One region of the Devosia salina genome, then DNA from elsewhere that is predicted to be linked to it. Evidence: predicted binding sites of a transcription regulator. Region 1 holds the regulator's gene; the other holds the start of a gene.
The links. The regulator LexA, encoded in region 1, represses DNA repair genes until DNA is damaged. The targets are predictions, from matches to a motif close to TGTTCNNNNTGTGTTCNG.

Region 1 (8,010 bases):
GAGCTGAGGAGGAATGGCAAAGTGGGCGGTCTTCGAGCCGGTGCGCGGGCCGATCAGCAGATGCCCATCAAAATTGGCAACGGCCTCGCGCAGCTCGTCCGTCCAGGCCATGAGGGCGGGAATGGCAACGATCTGGTATCCGGACAGGTCCGCGGTGGTGGGTGGCAGCACGTCCACGTCCAGCCCATGCTTGCGGAAGGCGGCATAGAGCGCACGGACATGATTGCCATGACCGAAGCCGGCGGCTTGGGGCTGGATCTCCCAGGCCCATTCGCTTTCATAGTCGTAGACCAGGGCAATCCGCGCTCGAGCAGGCGCCCCGGCAAAACCGATCTGGGTGAGTTCCTGGGCAACCTGGCCGGCTTCGGCATAGCCGGGCGCGGGCTCACTGTCCGGCCGCAGCAGGCCGGCATGCATCTGCTCCTGCCCAAACGGAGCCTGACGCCAGCGGAAGTAGGAGACCACCTCTGCACCATGGGCGAAGGCCTCCCAGGCCCAGAGGCGCGCCATGCCGGGCAGGGGATCGGGATTGGCATCCGCCCAGTTCACCGGCCCCGGCTGTTGCTCCATGATCCACCAGCGTCCATGGCCGACGGTCCGGTAGAGATCGTGGTGGAAAGCGGCATTGTCTGGATCGCCCTGGCGCAAATATTGCGCCTTGTGCTCGGGAGTTTCGTCACTCTTGGCCAGATGGCCTATGGGATATGAATCCCAGCTGGCGATGTCGATGCTCTCGCCGAGACGGTAGTGGTCGAACTCGCTGTAGCGGCTCATGAAGTTATGGATAACCGGCAGGTCGGGTCGCCGCGCCTTGAGGATATCGTATTGCACCTTGTTGAAGGCCGACACCTGCTCGGAAGAGTAGCGCCGGAAATCCAGTTCATGGGCAGGCGCAGCGTCGCAGACCAGCAGGTTCGGCAGATCGATCTGCTCGAAACTGTTGTACTCCATGGACCAGAAGACGGTGCCCCAGGCAGCATTGAGGGCACCGATCGTGCCGTATCTGTTCCTGAGCCAGAGGCGGAACCCGTCCCGCGCCGCTGGAGAATAGGAATAGGTGGTACCGTGGCAGCCATATTCATTGTCGGTCTGCCAGCCGCCAAGGGCCGGATGATCGCCAAGCGCGTCGGCAAGGATCTGGGTTATCCGGGCCGCTTCGGCGCGATAGCCTAGATGCGAAAAGTCATAGTGGCGGCGCGAGCCGAAGCCCTTGCGGTGCCCCTGGGCATCGACGGCCAGCATGTCCGGATGCTTGTCGACCATCCAGCGCGGTGGCGTGGCGGTCGGCGTGCCGACGATCACCTGAAGGTCGTGGCGACCGAGCACGTCCATCGCCCGGATCATCCAGTCGAGTCGAACATCGCTCGGGGTCGGCTCCAGCCGCGACCAGGCAAACTCGCCAATGCGCACGACGCGGATGCCGAGCTCGGCCATGCGGGCCGCATCCGCCTCCCACATCGCCTCGGGCCAGTGTTCGGGATAGTAGCAGACGCCTAAGGCCGGGTTGGTCATGTGTGGTCTCAGAGCTCGATCTTGGCTTCGGGCAGGCCGGCAATGTCGAGGTCGATATAGAAGACGCCGCCGGCAACCTTTTCCGTCGCCAGTTGCTCGGGCGACAGGTTCTTGTTGGCGGTCGTCAGGAACAAGCGCTTGAGGTCCTTGCCGCCAAAGGCCGGGCAGGTGACCTGGCTGACCGGTACCTCAATGATCCGGTCGATTGTCCCATCGGGTGCGTAGCGAATGACGCAGGATCCACCCCAGCGCGCATTCCACAGATAGCCCTCGCTGTCGACGACCGCACCGTCGGGATAGCCGCGATGCTCGGAGACATCCGCGAACAGTTCCCACGCGCCCAAGGGCAGGCCGGTCTGAGGATCCACCGCGCATTTGAGAATCTTCTGGTCCGGCGTGTCGGTCCAGTATGCGGTGCGGCCATCCGGCGAGAAGCAGGTGGCGTTTGGAATGGCCACTTCGCTGATGATCCGGGTCAGCTTGCCGGCGCGATAGTGGTAGACTGCGCCGTCCTTGGGCCCCTCGTCCTTGACCATGGTGCCGATCCAGAACGCCCCGGATGGGTGCACGCGGCTGTCATTGGTGCGATTGGCGGGGACGTCGCTCTCGATATCGGCAATCGGGGTGATTGCGCCGGTGCCGAGATCGAACCGCTTGAGGCCTGTTTCGGTAGCGAGCGCCAGGGTCGAATCATCGACGATGGCGGCGGCAGCGACAATCTCGTCGAAATGCCATTGATCCTGAAGCGTGCCCTCCGCGCTTGCCGCGAACAGGGTCTGGTTGTTGATGTCGAACCAGAACAATTGCGCGCGCCCAGCATGCCAGAACGGTCCTTCGCCAAGGGCGCACTGGCTGTCAATCAGGAGCTTCGCCGTCCCGGTCATTTTGCCGCTCCACGGTCATACGAGGCAACGGCCAGTCGAGCGCGATCGGCAATTTCAGCGACGCCCATGCCCGGCTTGAAGATGTATGTTCCGAGGCCAAAGCCAGTGCAGCCGACGGCGAAGAACTCGTGGAAATTGTCCGGATTGGCTCCGCCTACGGCATAGACCGGCAGCTGAGGCGGCAGCACTGCCTTCATCGCCTTGATGCCCTTGGCTCCGAGCACCTCTGCCGGAAAGAACTTGAGACCGGTCGCGCCGGCGCGAATGGCGGCAAAGGCGTCTGTGGGCGAGAAGACACCCGGATAGGATTTGAGTCCCAGGCCGACCGTTTCGGCGATCACCGCCGGATTGGTGTCGGGCGACACGATAAACGTGCCACCTGCACCGGCTACCGCGCGCACATCCTCGGGCGATAGCACCGTGCCCGCGCCAATCTCCGCCCGACCGGACAGGGCTGATGCGGCGCGCCCGATGCTGTCAACAGCGTTGGGCGAATTGAGCGGCACTTCGATAAGGGTGATGCCGGCTTCTACCAAGGCCGTGCAGACCGGAACGGCCTCCTCCGGTGTGATGCCGCGCAGAATGGCGATGATATGACGGTGTGACACTGGCAGGTCCTCAGGCAATCGAAGCGCGGGCGGCCTTGAGACCGGCGAGCACGACTTCGGTGGAATCAACGATGCGGCCGGTGGCGCCGGTCATGGCGAGCACGCGGGCATAAAGCGCGCAGAGTGCGGACGATCCGATGAGTGGAATTGGATCGGTGCCGATCTGGTTACGGTTCGCAGCGATCTCGGTGCCAATCAACAGGCCGGAGAGATAGCCGGCGCACCAGTCCGGGCTACGCCCCGAGAGCAAGGCGGCGGCCCGCACACGGAACAACTGCCCCAACAGATCTGCTGGATTGTCGAGGCCATCCCTGGCGCCTGCCTGGAAGCCATCGTCTCGCCCGGGACCATCAAGGACGCCATTGAGCGAGTGCCGCAGCACCGAATGGGTCTTGAGCAACTCGAATAGCTCCCCGGTCATGGCCGTGGTGAAGCCGACGATCCTCGTGCCTTCGAGCCGCGCCCACTTCGAGTGTGTGCCGGGCATGCAGACGAGCCCGGCATAGTCGGGCACCACCGAAGCGAGACCGAGAAGCTGGGTCTCCTCTCCGCGCATCACATTCTCGCCGCCGACCCGCTGGCAGACCCCGGGCAAGATGGAGACGATGACGTTGCCATCCGGCACTTGCGGGTGAACCGCGCCGCGCCCCAAGGTGCCCAGATCGGTGGGCGCCTCCAGATAAGGCGCTTCGAGCCAGCCCTGGCGTGCCCCGGCCATGCCGCACACCACCACCTCGATCCTGCGCCCGGCGGAGGGCGAAAGCTGCGCCAACACGTCGCCCAAGGCTGTGGGAAACTCCTGGGGCGACAGCTTGCCCATTCCCTTGTCCGAGGCTGCGGACGCAAGGACTGCGCCCATCTCGGACATGCCCCAGGCCCGCAGATTGGAGGTACCCCAGTCCACGGCTACCCATGCAATCGATTCAGTCACGTTCGTCCTCGCTCCCGGCTCCACCTGCTGCGCGGCGCGACCCTAATGCGGCGCCTTGTTGCTGGCCAGACCGATTCCTGTTGGGCGCATCAATAGCGCAGGGCACCGCCGCGCACCCGTCGCAGGGTAAGCCGCGTCAGCTTTTCCGCCAGATTTGCACCGCATTGCAAGCGCCATGAACTGATTTGTATGATTTTTTACCGCCAGCCCATTCACAGCGCGGCCCGGCGTGCTAGAACAGCCCCACCAAGGCCCTCACATCCGCGCCCTGGCGGATCAGCAAGGAACAGGCAAGATGACTGCAGACAAAGGCGGCGCCGGCGGCCGCAAACTCCGCTCGCGCGCGTGGTTCGACAATCCCGACAATCCCGACATGACCGCACTCTACCTTGAGCGCTACATGAATTTCGGCGTGTCGCGCGAAGAGCTGCAGTCGGGCAAGCCGATCATCGGAATCGCCCAGACGGGGTCCGATCTCAGCCCCTGCAACCGGCATCACATGGTGCTGGCCGAACGCGTGCGCGAAGGCATTCGCGAGGCGGGCGGCATCGCCATTGAGTTCCCTGTGCACCCCATCCAGGAGACTGGCAAGCGCCCCACGGCCGGACTTGACCGAAACCTTGCTTATCTTGGACTCGTGGAAGTGCTCTACGGCTACCCGCTGGATGGCGTAGTGCTGACCATTGGTTGCGACAAGACCACCCCGGCCATGCTGATGGGTGCCGCCACGGTCAATATCCCGGCAATCGCGCTCTCGGTCGGACCCATGCTCAACGGCTGGCACAAGGGCGAGCGTACTGGCTCTGGCACCATTGTGTGGAAGGCGCGGCAGATGCTGGCTGCCGGCGAGATCGATTACCCCAAATTCATCGAGCTGGTCGCCTCATCTGCGCCATCGACGGGCTACTGCAACACCATGGGCACGGCCTCGACCATGAATTCGCTGGCTGAGGCCCTCGGCATGCAGCTGCCGGGCTCCGCCGCGATTCCCGCGCCCTACCGTGATCGCCAGGAAATGGCCTACCGCACCGGCAAGCGGGCAGTGGAGATGGTGCATGAGGATTTGAAGCCCTCGGACATCCTGACCAAGGAGAATTTCCTCAACGCCATTGTGGTCAATTCCGCCATTGGCGGCTCGACCAATGCTCCCATCCATATCAACGCCATAGCGCGCCACATTGGCGTCGAGCTCAATATCGACGAGTGGCAGCAACACGGGCACAAGGTGCCGCTGCTGGTCAATTTGCAGCCCGCCGGCGAGTATCTGGGCGAGGATTACTATCATGCTGGCGGCGTGCCGGCCGTGGTCAACGAACTGATGAAGAAGGGCCTCATTCATGAGGGCGCCCCGACCGTCAACGGTAAGACCATTGGCGAGAACTGCGCCAAGACGCCCATCGAGGACGACAAGGTCATCCGCCACTTCGACAACCCGCTCAAGGCCGAGGCCGGTTTCCTGGTGCTGCGCGGCAATCTCTTCGACAACGCCATCATGAAGACCAGCGTGATTTCGCCCGAGTTCCGCGAGCGCTATCTGTCCGACCCGGCCCATCCGGGCATGTTCGAGGGCAAGGCAGTGGTGTTCGATGGTCCCGAGGACTATCACCACCGCATCGACGACCCCTCTCTCGAAATCGACGAGCACACGCTTCTGTTCATGCGTGGCGCAGGCCCCATCGGCTATCCGGGCGCGGCCGAGGTCGTGAACATGCGGCCGCCGGCCTATCTGATCAAGAAGGGTATATCGTCACTGGCCTGCATCGGCGACGGCCGCCAGTCCGGTACCTCGGGTTCGCCCTCGATCCTCAACGCCTCACCGGAAGCGGCCGCAGGGGGCAATCTCGCCATCCTCAAGACCGGCGACCGCGTGCGTATCGACCTCAACAAGGGCGAGGCCAATATCCTCATCTCTGACGAGGAGATCGCCACCCGTCGGGCCGCGCTGGAAGCCGAGGGCGGCTACAAGTTCCCCAAGCACCAGACGCCCTGGCAGGAAATCCAGCGCGGCATTGTCGGGCAGCTTGGCGACGGCGCCATCCTCAAACCTGCGGAAAAGTACCAGCGCATCGCCCAGACCGAAGGCGTACCGCGCGACAACCACTAAGGCATTGCTGGACAAGAATAAAACGAAGGCCCGCCAATCTGGCGGGCCTTATCATTTGGGCGAAAGAACTCTCAATACTTCCGCAGCAGCCCCACCAGACGCCCCTGCACCTTGACCCGGTCGGGCGGGAAGATGCGGGTTTCGTAAGCGGGGTTGGCCGCTTCGAGCGCGACCGTATCACCCTTGCGGCGCAGGCGCTTGAGGGTGGCTTCCTCGTCGTCGACCAGGGCCACGATGATTTCGCCGGTTGAAGCGTGTTCCTGCTTCTTGATGAGCACGGTGTCACCATCGAAGATGCCGGCCTCGATCATGGAATCACCACGTACTTCAAGGGCATAGTGCTCGCCTGCGCCCAACATTTCGGGCGGCACGGCAATGGTGTGCGAATGGGTCTGGATGGCTTCGATGGGCGTGCCGGCGGCGATGCGGCCCATGACGGGGATGGAGACCGGTCGGGCGTAATCATCTGATCCGCCACCACTATTTCGTGACGGGGGGGAGGCGACCTTGCCCAGATTGCCTTCGATGACCGCCGGCTCGAAGCGCGCCTTGCGGCCACCCAGCGAGGGGTTCATCGAATCGGGGAGCTTGACCACTTCGAGCGCCCGGGCCCGGTTGGGCAGGCGGCGGATGAAGCCGCGCTCCTCCAGCGCCGTGATCAGCCGGTGAATGCCGGATTTCGATGCCAGATCAAGGGCATCCTTCATTTCGTCGAAGCTTGGGGGAATGCCGCTCTCCTTCATCCTTTCGTGGATGAACATCAGCAGCTCGTGTTGTTTGCGTGTCAGCATTGGCCCCACAACCCCAGAATCGGAACATAGACGGAACGACCATACATGTTCCATTTATGTTCTGCAATGCCTTGGGTCCAGGAGTCCGTTAATGAACGGGTGCTGAACAAAATGTCAGAATCAGAAGGCGTTGATGGGCATGGCATCGACCATGGCGCCGGCCGGCTGGCCCGGATCATGCTCGGGCTGAACGATCAGGAGGCCGGCTTCGGCGAGGGACGAGGTGTGGCCGCTATCGGTCTGGCTGATGGGATCGGCCAGCATGCCATCGGCGCCATGAACCAGCCGCGCGCGCATGAAATGGCGTCGGGCGGTATTGGCCGGGGTGGGCGCGGCCAGCTTCAGGCGCCAGGGCTGTGGTTCGGCATGGCCCAGCCAGGCCCTCAGGGCCGGCTTGATGAAGACAAGGGCCGTGAGCATGGCCGAAACCGGATTGCCGGGCAGGCCGAAGACGAGGGTCCGTCCGCGCGTCCCGAACATCAGTGGTTTTCCCGGCCGCATGTTGATGCGCCAGAACGCGAGCGTGACACCAAGGTCCTTGAGGACATCCTGAACGAGGTCATGCTCACCGACAGAGGCACCGCCGGTCGTGATGAGAATATCGGGTTCCGCCGCAAAGGCGGTCGATAGCTGTGCCCTGAGCTGGGCGACATCGTCCGGGACGATGCCATGGTCGGTGACGGTGTCGGCATAGGGCGCCAGCATGGCCGCAAGGCCGTAGCTGTTGGACGCCACGATCTGGTCAGGACCGAGCGGATTGCCTGGCAGGACCAGTTCATCGCCCGTGGCGACAAGGCCGATGCGTGGGCGTTTCGCAACGGCCAGCGTTCCGGCATTGGCGGCCGCGGCTACGGCGATCTGCATGGGCGTCAGTCGAGTGCCGGCCGCGACGAGGACCTGTCCCGTTGCAAAGTCGTTACCCTTGGGCCGGATGCTGTGGCCGGGCCGGGCAGCGGCGGTGAAGCGGACCCTCTGCCCTTCGCGCACCGCCTCTTCCTGCATGATGACGGTGTCGGCGCCCTCCGGCACTGGCGCACCGGTGAAGATGCGCACGGCCTGGCCCGGCCCGAGCGCGCCGGGGTAAGCGGCACCGGCCTGGGACGTCCCGATGACGTCGAGCCAAGCGCCATCACTGACATCGACGGCGCGCATGGCGTAGCCATCCATGGCGCTGGCATTG
Region 2 (8,010 bases), 230 kb from region 1:
GTATTGCTTTTTGGAGGCATAGCGCCATGATCACTCTTGGACCCCTGACCCGTGCTGCAGCACTGGCAGGTCTCCTGTTTTCCGCCATTGCAGGTGCTACGCCCGTCGCCGCCGCACCGGCCGATGTCGAGTTGCTCAAGTCCTATATCGGCGAGTGGCGCGGCCGGGGCGTGCTCTATGGGGCGAGCGAGGAATCGGTGGTCTGCCGCCTGTCGCTGAGCGAAGGCAACCAGGACAAGGTCAATTATAGCGGCCGCTGCGCCCTGGCGGGCACCAATCTCTCGGTGGCCGGAACGCTGGCCTATGTGGATGCCAGCCGCCGTTTCGAGGCAGCCATGACCTCCAACGCCACCTTCACCGGAATCGCTGTCGGACAGAAGCGTGGCTCGGGCCTGGTCTTCAACCTGCGCGAGCGGGACCAGGATGAAGAGGGCAAGGATCTCAACATCACGGCGCAGATCCACCTCGACCGGGACGCCATCCAGGTGGTGTTTGAGGTCGTCTATATCGATTCAGGTGACAGTTTGCGCGCCGAAGTGCCCTTCTCCCGCTGACCGGCACATGTGGTTTTCGGCGGCGGTATCCTCCTGATATCGCCGTCTTTTTTGTGCCGACCCCTCTGACGCAAGAACAATGTCTTAAGGAGCCGCTGCTAGGGTTCGCGCATGCTTGTGCAACCCTTTGCGCCCGATGACCTGCCTTATGACGCCGTCCCTCTGGCGGGCGGAGACGCGGCGTCCGGCCGCGCCTTTCTTCGACGCTTGCGCGACTGTGCCGGCATGGCGGGCGCCGGCCTGGTGGCCCAGGGCCTGCATTGGGTCGAGATGGACGGAATGGCACCGCCCGAAGGGATCACGCCGGCCATGCTCGGCCTCTCCGGCCGCGTCGCGACCGATGCCGCCTCCATGCTCATCGTCGTGCCGATCCCCAGCGTTTATCGCAACGCTCCACATTGGCTGGTGCTCTGGGACTCAGCGCCGCGGCCGGCGGCCGAGGCCAATCTGCTGCTGGCCCGGGTCACCGAACTGGTCGCCCACGCAGCGATCGAGCGCCGCCGCGGCGCGGAAATCCACCGCCGGCAACTGATCGAGCGCGCCTCGGCCACGGCGCGCATCGGCATCTGGTCCTGCACCCTGCCCGATGAGACCCTGTCCTGGAGCGACGGCGTCTACGACCTGTTCGAACTTCCGCGCGGCTCGCTGGTCGACCGGACCCAGGTGCTCAGGATGTACACCCCGGAATCCGCCGCTCGCATGCAGGTCCTGAGGGCCGATGCCATCGCCCGGCTGGGCGATTTCAACCTCGATGTCGAAATCATCACCGCCACCGGCAAGCACCGCTGGATGCGCATTACGGCAACCGTCGATGGCGTGAACGGCCGCGCTCGCCGGATCTTCGGCATGAAGCAGAACATCACCGAGGAGAAGCTGCTCGCCGAACGCACGCGGCGCCTGGCCGAGACCGACAGCCTGACCGGGCTCGCCAACCGCAGCCTGTTCCAGGCCCGGCTCGACGACATCCATGGCGCTGTCACGCGAAATCCGGTGGGCACCCTGCTGCTGGTCGACCTCGACCGGTTCAAGGCAATCAATGACGAGCTGGGCCACAGCCAGGGCGACGCCTGCCTGGTCGAGGCGGGTCAGCGCCTGGTCGAATGCTGCCCGCCCGGCGCCCTGGTCGCCCGCATCGGCGGCGACGAGTTCGCCATCATCATCGACCGGCAGGCCAAGGCCGAAGACATCACCCTGTGCATCCGGATCGTCGAGGCGTTTCGCAAGCCCTTCCACCTGGCCGGCCAGGCACGGCGAGTCGGCGTCTCCGTCGGCATGGCCCGGCGCGACGGCCAGAGCGCCGACGCCCTCTACCGCAATGCCGACACCGCGCTCTACCAGGCCAAGTCGGCCGGCCGCGACACCTGGCGTCAATATTCCGCCGCCTGATCGCTTTCAGCTTGCCGTAAGGTTGGTTCGCCATCCTGAATACGTCCCGGCCGTTCGGGACCGGCGCCTCGCACGTGCCGCGCATCAGGATGAAGGAAAAGGGCCATGTCATCCACCCGACAGGGATATAACAGGCTGCAGATTTGGACACATTGGACAGTCGTGATCCTGGTGGCCGTGCAATTGCTCGTTGCTGAAAACATGAGCGAAGTGATCGAGGCCGCCGAGGAGGGCGAGACGGTTTCCAGCGCAACATCGGCGCTGGGCGCCCTGCACTACTGGCTCGGCATCGGCATCATGATCGCCATGCTGGGCCGGCTCGGCATGCGGGTGGTTCTGGGCGCGCCCGCCCATTCCGGCGCCACCCATCCTCTCCAGGAATTTGCCGCCAGCGCCGTGCACTGGCTTCTCTACATTGTCCTGCTCACCGTTCCGATCAGCGGCCTGGTTGCCTATTACGGCCTCGCGGATGTCGGCGACATCCACGCCCTGTCCAAGCCGATCCTGATCGTGCTTATCGGGCTGCACGCGCTGGGCGCCCTCTACAACCAGTTCATCCGCCGCGATGGCACCCTCACCCGGATGATCCGGGCCGCAGACTGAGCCAGAAAAAAGAGACTGAGCCAGAAAAAAGCCCCGGTCTTTCCGGGGCTTTCCTGCTTTCAGAACGGGATGTCGTCGTCCATGCCGCCCGGCTCGAAGGCCGGGGCATTGGCGGAGGGGCGCCGTCCGCCACCGCCGCCGGAATTGTCGCGCACGCCGCGGAAGCCGCCATTGTCACCGCCGCCATAGCCACCGCTATCGCCGGCACCCTCGCCACGGCCATCGAGCAGCACCATGGACGAGTTGAAGTTCTGCAGCACCACCTCGGTGGAATACTTATCCTGGCCGGACTGGTCCTGCCACTTGCGGGTCTGCAGCTGGCCCTCGAGATAGACCTTCGACCCCTTCTTCAGATACTGCTCGGCCACGCGCGCCAGACCTTCCGAGAAGATCACCACGCGGTGCCACTCGGTCTTTTCGCGCTGCTCGCCGCTATTGCGGTCGCGCCAGCGTTCCGACGTCGCAACCGACAGATTGACCACCTTGCCGCCGCTCGGCAGGTTCCGCACTTCCGGGTCATTGCCCAGATTGCCCACCAGAATGACCTTGTTCACGCTGCCAGCCATGGCGCATATCCTTCCAATTCAGTCCCGGTCTGCCCGGTCGCGGGACGCTTTCTCTCGTGGGTCGTTGCTGCCGTCCGGAGCGCGGCCTGAACCCGGATGCCGCACCATAGACCTTTCCCGCCGCCACACACGTGGCAATTGCGGTTCTGCACAGGGTCTCGGCACTTGTTGTTCCCTTTATGTTCTATTTTGTGAGGCGCTTGTCAAGCCTGTCGCGATCCTGACACGCACTGTCAGCAGCCCTGCTCCAATCGATGGGGGAAACGAGGAACCCCGCGATGGACTACACACAGGCCCTCTGGCTCTACGCCATTCTGGTCTTCGGCATTGTCGTCGTGCCGGGCATGGACATGTTCTATGTGCTGGCCAATGCCCTGACCGGCGGCCAGGGGCTCGGCATGGCCGCCCTGGGCGGGATCATGCTCGGCGGCGCCGTGCACACGCTATTCGGTGCGCTGGCGGTCGGCGTGCTCTCGCAACTGCCGGTGCTGCTGTTCCAGGCCATGATCCTGGCGGGCGCCCTCTATATGGGGTGGATCGGCTATACGCTGCTGCGCAGCACCATCACCGTGGGCGGCGTGTCCCGGTCGCACGCGCGGTCCTCCTGGGTGGCCTTCCGCCAGGGGGCCATCACCTGCCTGATCAATCCCAAGGCCTATCTCTTCGTGCTGGCCGTCTTTCCCCAGTTCATGCGGCCCGAATACGGCCCCATCTGGTCGCAGGCCCTGGCCCTCGGCGTCATCACCGTCCTGACCCAGGGCGCTGTCTATGGTGCCATTGCGCTCGGAGCCAGCCGCACGCGGGACGCCCTGGTCGGCAGCCCGACTGCGACCATCTGGACCGGGCGCGGCGCTGGAGCCCTGTTCGTCCTTGTTGCGTTGTTCACGGCCTGGCACGGCTTGACATTGTCGTCAGGTGCTTGACCGAATCCATGGATGTTCTATCTATGTTCACAAACAAGAATGCTGTTTTGGCAAGCCGCCCCGGACACGCTAAGGTGACGCAAAACTGCGCAGCAGGCGACCGGGCAGCTTGCCTGGACGCTTCGTGCTGCCTATCTCCTGGCTTTTGCCCGCCCGCCCCTCCCCAAGGCGCGACAAGCAATTGGATCGAACATGACTGACAAGCCCAGCCTCAACCGCGAAATCGTCGTGCGTGGTGCCCGCGAGCACAATCTGAAGGGCATCGACGTCAAGCTGCCCCGCGACAGCCTGATCGTGATGACGGGGCTGTCCGGCTCCGGCAAATCCTCCCTCGCCTTCGATACCATCTATGCCGAGGGCCAGCGCCGCTATGTGGAGAGTCTCTCCGCCTATGCGCGCCAGTTTCTCGAGATGATGCAGAAGCCCGATGTCGAGCACATCGAGGGCCTCTCTCCGGCCATTTCCATCGAGCAGAAGACCACCAGCCGCAACCCGCGTTCCACGGTCGGCACCGTCACCGAGATCTACGACTATCTGCGCCTGCTCTATGCCCGCGTCGGCATACCCTATTCGCCCGCCACGGGCCTGCCCATCGAGAGCCAGACCGTCTCCCAGATGGTCGATCGCACGCTCGAACTGCCCGAGGGCACCCGTCTTTACCTCCTCGCGCCCATCGCCCGGGGTCGCAAGGGTGAGTTCAAGAAGGAACTGGCGGACCTGATGCGCAAGGGCTTCCAGCGCGTCAAGATCGATGGCGAATATCACGAGATCGAGGATGCCCCCGCGCTCGACAAGAAGTTCAAGCACGACATTGAAGTCGTCGTGGATCGTCTTGTTGTGTCGAACGAAATCTCGGGCCGCCTGGCCGAAAGCTTCGAGACCGCGCTCAAGCTCGCCGAAGGCATTGCGCTCATCGAATTTGCCGACGAGAAGAACGAGGACGGCACAGCCCGACAGATCACCTTCTCGGAAAAATTCGCCTGCCCGGTCTCCGGCTTCACCATCGCCGAGATCGAGCCGCGCCTGTTCTCGTTCAACAATCCATTCGGCGCCTGCCCGGTCTGCGATGGCCTCGGGACCGAACAGAAGATCGACCCCGATCAGATCGTCCCCGATCCGACCCTGTCGCTGCGCGATGGCGCCATCCTGCCCTGGTCCAAGACCAGCGCACCCTATTACCAGCAGACCCTGTCGGCCGTGGTAAAGCACTACGGCGCCTCGACCGGCACCGCCTGGAACGAACTGCCCTTCGAGGTCCAGCACGCCGTGCTCTATGGCACCGACAAGACGCCGATCAACTTCGTCTATGACGATGGCCTCCGCCAGTACAAGACCACCAAGCCGTTCGAAGGCGTCATCGGCAACCTTGAGCGCCGCTACAAGGAAACCGAAAGCGCCGGCATGCGCGAGGAGATCGAGAAATACATGTCGGCCAAGCCCTGCGTGGCCTGTGGCGGCTATCGCCTCAAGCCCGAAGCGCTGGCGGTCAAGATCGACAATCTCCATGTCGGCCAGGTCACCGACATGTCGATCCGCAATGCGTCGCAATGGTTCAACGACCTCTCGGCCAAGCTGACGCCCACCCAGAGCCAGATCGGCGAGCGCATCCTCAAGGAAATCCGCGAGCGCCTGAAATTTCTCAATGATGTGGGGCTCGAGTATCTCTCCATGTCGCGCAATTCCGGCACTCTGTCGGGCGGCGAGAGCCAGCGCATTCGTCTCGCCAGCCAGATCGGCTCGGGCCTGACGGGCGTGCTCTACGTGCTCGACGAGCCCTCCATCGGCCTGCACCAGCGCGACAATTCGCGGCTCCTCGAAACACTGCAGCGCCTGCGCGACCTGGGCAATACCGTCATCGTCGTCGAGCATGACGAGGACGCCATCCTCACCGCCGACTATGTACTCGACATTGGCCCCGGCGCCGGCGTCAATGGTGGCCGCATTGTCGCCGAGGGCACGCCGCAGGACATTCTCGACCACCCCGATTCCCTCACCGGCAAGTATCTTTCCGGCCGCATGGGCATTCCCGTCCCCGCCGAGCGGCGCGAGGGCAAAAAGGGCAAGTCCCTCTCGATCAAGGGCGCGACCGGCAACAATCTCAAGAATGTTTCGGTCGACGTGCCGCTGGGCATGTTCGTCGCCATCACCGGCGTGTCCGGCGGCGGCAAGTCCACGCTGATGATCGACACCATGTACCAGGCCATCGCCCGCCGCCTCAACGGCGCCCGGGTGGTCCCTGCCCCGCATGAGAGCCTGACCGGCCTCGAATTCCTCGACAAGGTCATCGACATCGACCAGTCGCCGATCGGCCGTACCCCGCGCTCCAACCCGGCGACCTATACCGGCGCCTTCACGCCGCTGCGCGAATGGTTTGCCGGCCTGCCGGAAGCCAAGACCCGCGGCTATGGCCCGGGCCGCTTCAGCTTCAACGTCAAGGGCGGCCGCTGCGAGAAATGCGAGGGCGATGGCGTCCTCAAGATCGAGATGCACTTCCTGCCCGACGTGTACGTCACCTGTGACGTCTGCAAGGGCAAGCGCTACAATCGCGAGACGCTGGAGGTCCAGTTCAAGGGCAAGTCGATCTCCGACGTGCTCGACATGACCATCGACGAAGGCGTCGAGTTCTTCTCGGCCGTGCCCACCATCCGCGACAAGTTCGCGACGCTGCAGCGCGTGGGCCTGGGCTACGTCAAGATCGGCCAGCCGGCGACGACGCTCTCGGGCGGCGAGGCCCAGCGCGTCAAGCTCAGTAAGGAACTCTCCAAGCGCGCCACCGGCCGCACGCTCTACATGCTCGACGAGCCGACGACGGGCCTGCACTTCCACGACGTCGCCAAGCTGCTTGAGGTGCTGCACGAGCTGGTCGAGGGCGGCAATACGGTCGTGGTCATCGAGCATAATCTCGAGGTCATCAAGACCGCCGACTGGATCATCGATCTCGGCCCCGAAGGCGGCGATGGCGGCGGCGAGATCGTGGCGGTGGGCACGCCCGAAGAGGTCGCGGAGAACAAGCGCTCCCATACCGGGCACTACCTCAAGGAAGTCATGGACCGCCGCCCGCATTTCGTGAAGGCGGCGGAGTGATCACGGTCTGGTTGCCCCACTGAACTCCCCTTCTCCCCTTGTGGGAGAAGGTGCCCAAAGGGCGGATGAGGGGTGTACGATGTGTCGGCCTGCGCCTGAACGCCCCACCCACCATTCCGCCCTCGGGCTCGACCCGAGGGCCCCTAGCCACGTCAGCGCATGTTACGAATGACCCTCGGATCAAGTCCGAGGGCGATCCGCCCATACCGGGCACTACCTCAAGGAAGTCATGGACCGCCACCCGCTTTTCGTGAAGGCGGCGGAGTGATCACGGTCTAGTTGCCCCACAGAACTCCCCTTCTCCCCTTGTGGGAGAAGGTGCCCGACGGGCGGATGAGGGGTGTACGATGTGTCGGCCTGCGCCTGAACGCCCCACCCACCATTCCGCCCTCGGGCTCGACCCGAGGGCCTCTCGCCACGTCTGAGCATGTTCCGAATGGCCCTCGGATCAAGTCCGAGGGCAGAACCGTGTATTGGTTGACCTCGGCGGCGATACCGCCATTCGAGCACAGCTCTCATGGCCTTCTCGGCTCAAATCGCTCCACTGGAGCGATTTGTCCTTAGGAACGCCTCGAAGCTAGATCAGCCCCATCCGCGCCAGCTCGGCCGCGATCTCCGCCGAATTGTCATTGCCGCCCGCGTCCATGTCCGGCGGCGCATCCTCGGGCCGCAGATAGCGCCAGCCCTGGAAGGGCCGCTTGGGATAGGGCACGGTCCGCACGATCTCGGGCGACATGATGATGTCGCAATAATCCTTGCCCTCGGCATCGGTATAGGGCGCCAGCCGCAGGATAGGCTGCCGGCAGCAGATCGTGCCGGACATGACCCAGTAGATCGAGGCCTGGCCCTCCATCTCGGCGCCGCGCTTGGGCATCATGCGCGTGCGGTGCACAT

Region 2: ssb (single-stranded DNA-binding protein) is a predicted target of LexA. The motif match lies at 3,279-3,296, and genes of this name have one in related genera.

What each region holds. Positions count from the first base shown of each region.
Region 1 is NZ_CP080590.1:1,700,783-1,708,792, forward strand. Features, by position in the region: gene K1X15_RS08125 (beta-galactosidase) at 1-1,512, opposite strand, end outside; gene K1X15_RS08130 (SMP-30/gluconolactonase/LRE family protein) at 1,521-2,396, opposite strand; gene K1X15_RS08135 (2-dehydro-3-deoxy-6-phosphogalactonate aldolase) at 2,393-3,004, opposite strand; gene K1X15_RS08140 (2-dehydro-3-deoxygalactonokinase) at 3,015-3,935, opposite strand; gene K1X15_RS08145 (IlvD/Edd family dehydratase) at 4,231-6,039, shown strand; gene lexA (transcriptional repressor LexA) at 6,111-6,830, opposite strand; gene K1X15_RS08155 (molybdopterin molybdotransferase MoeA) at 6,951-8,010, opposite strand, start outside.
Region 2 is NZ_CP080590.1:1,926,194-1,934,203, forward strand. Features, by position in the region: gene K1X15_RS09245 (hypothetical protein) at 27-554, shown strand; gene K1X15_RS09250 (diguanylate cyclase domain-containing protein) at 666-1,940, shown strand; gene K1X15_RS09255 (cytochrome b) at 2,046-2,543, shown strand; gene ssb (single-stranded DNA-binding protein) at 2,603-3,109, opposite strand; gene K1X15_RS09265 (LysE family translocator) at 3,388-4,032, shown strand; gene uvrA (excinuclease ABC subunit UvrA) at 4,225-7,116, shown strand; gene K1X15_RS09275 (DUF1489 family protein) at 7,694-8,010, opposite strand, start outside.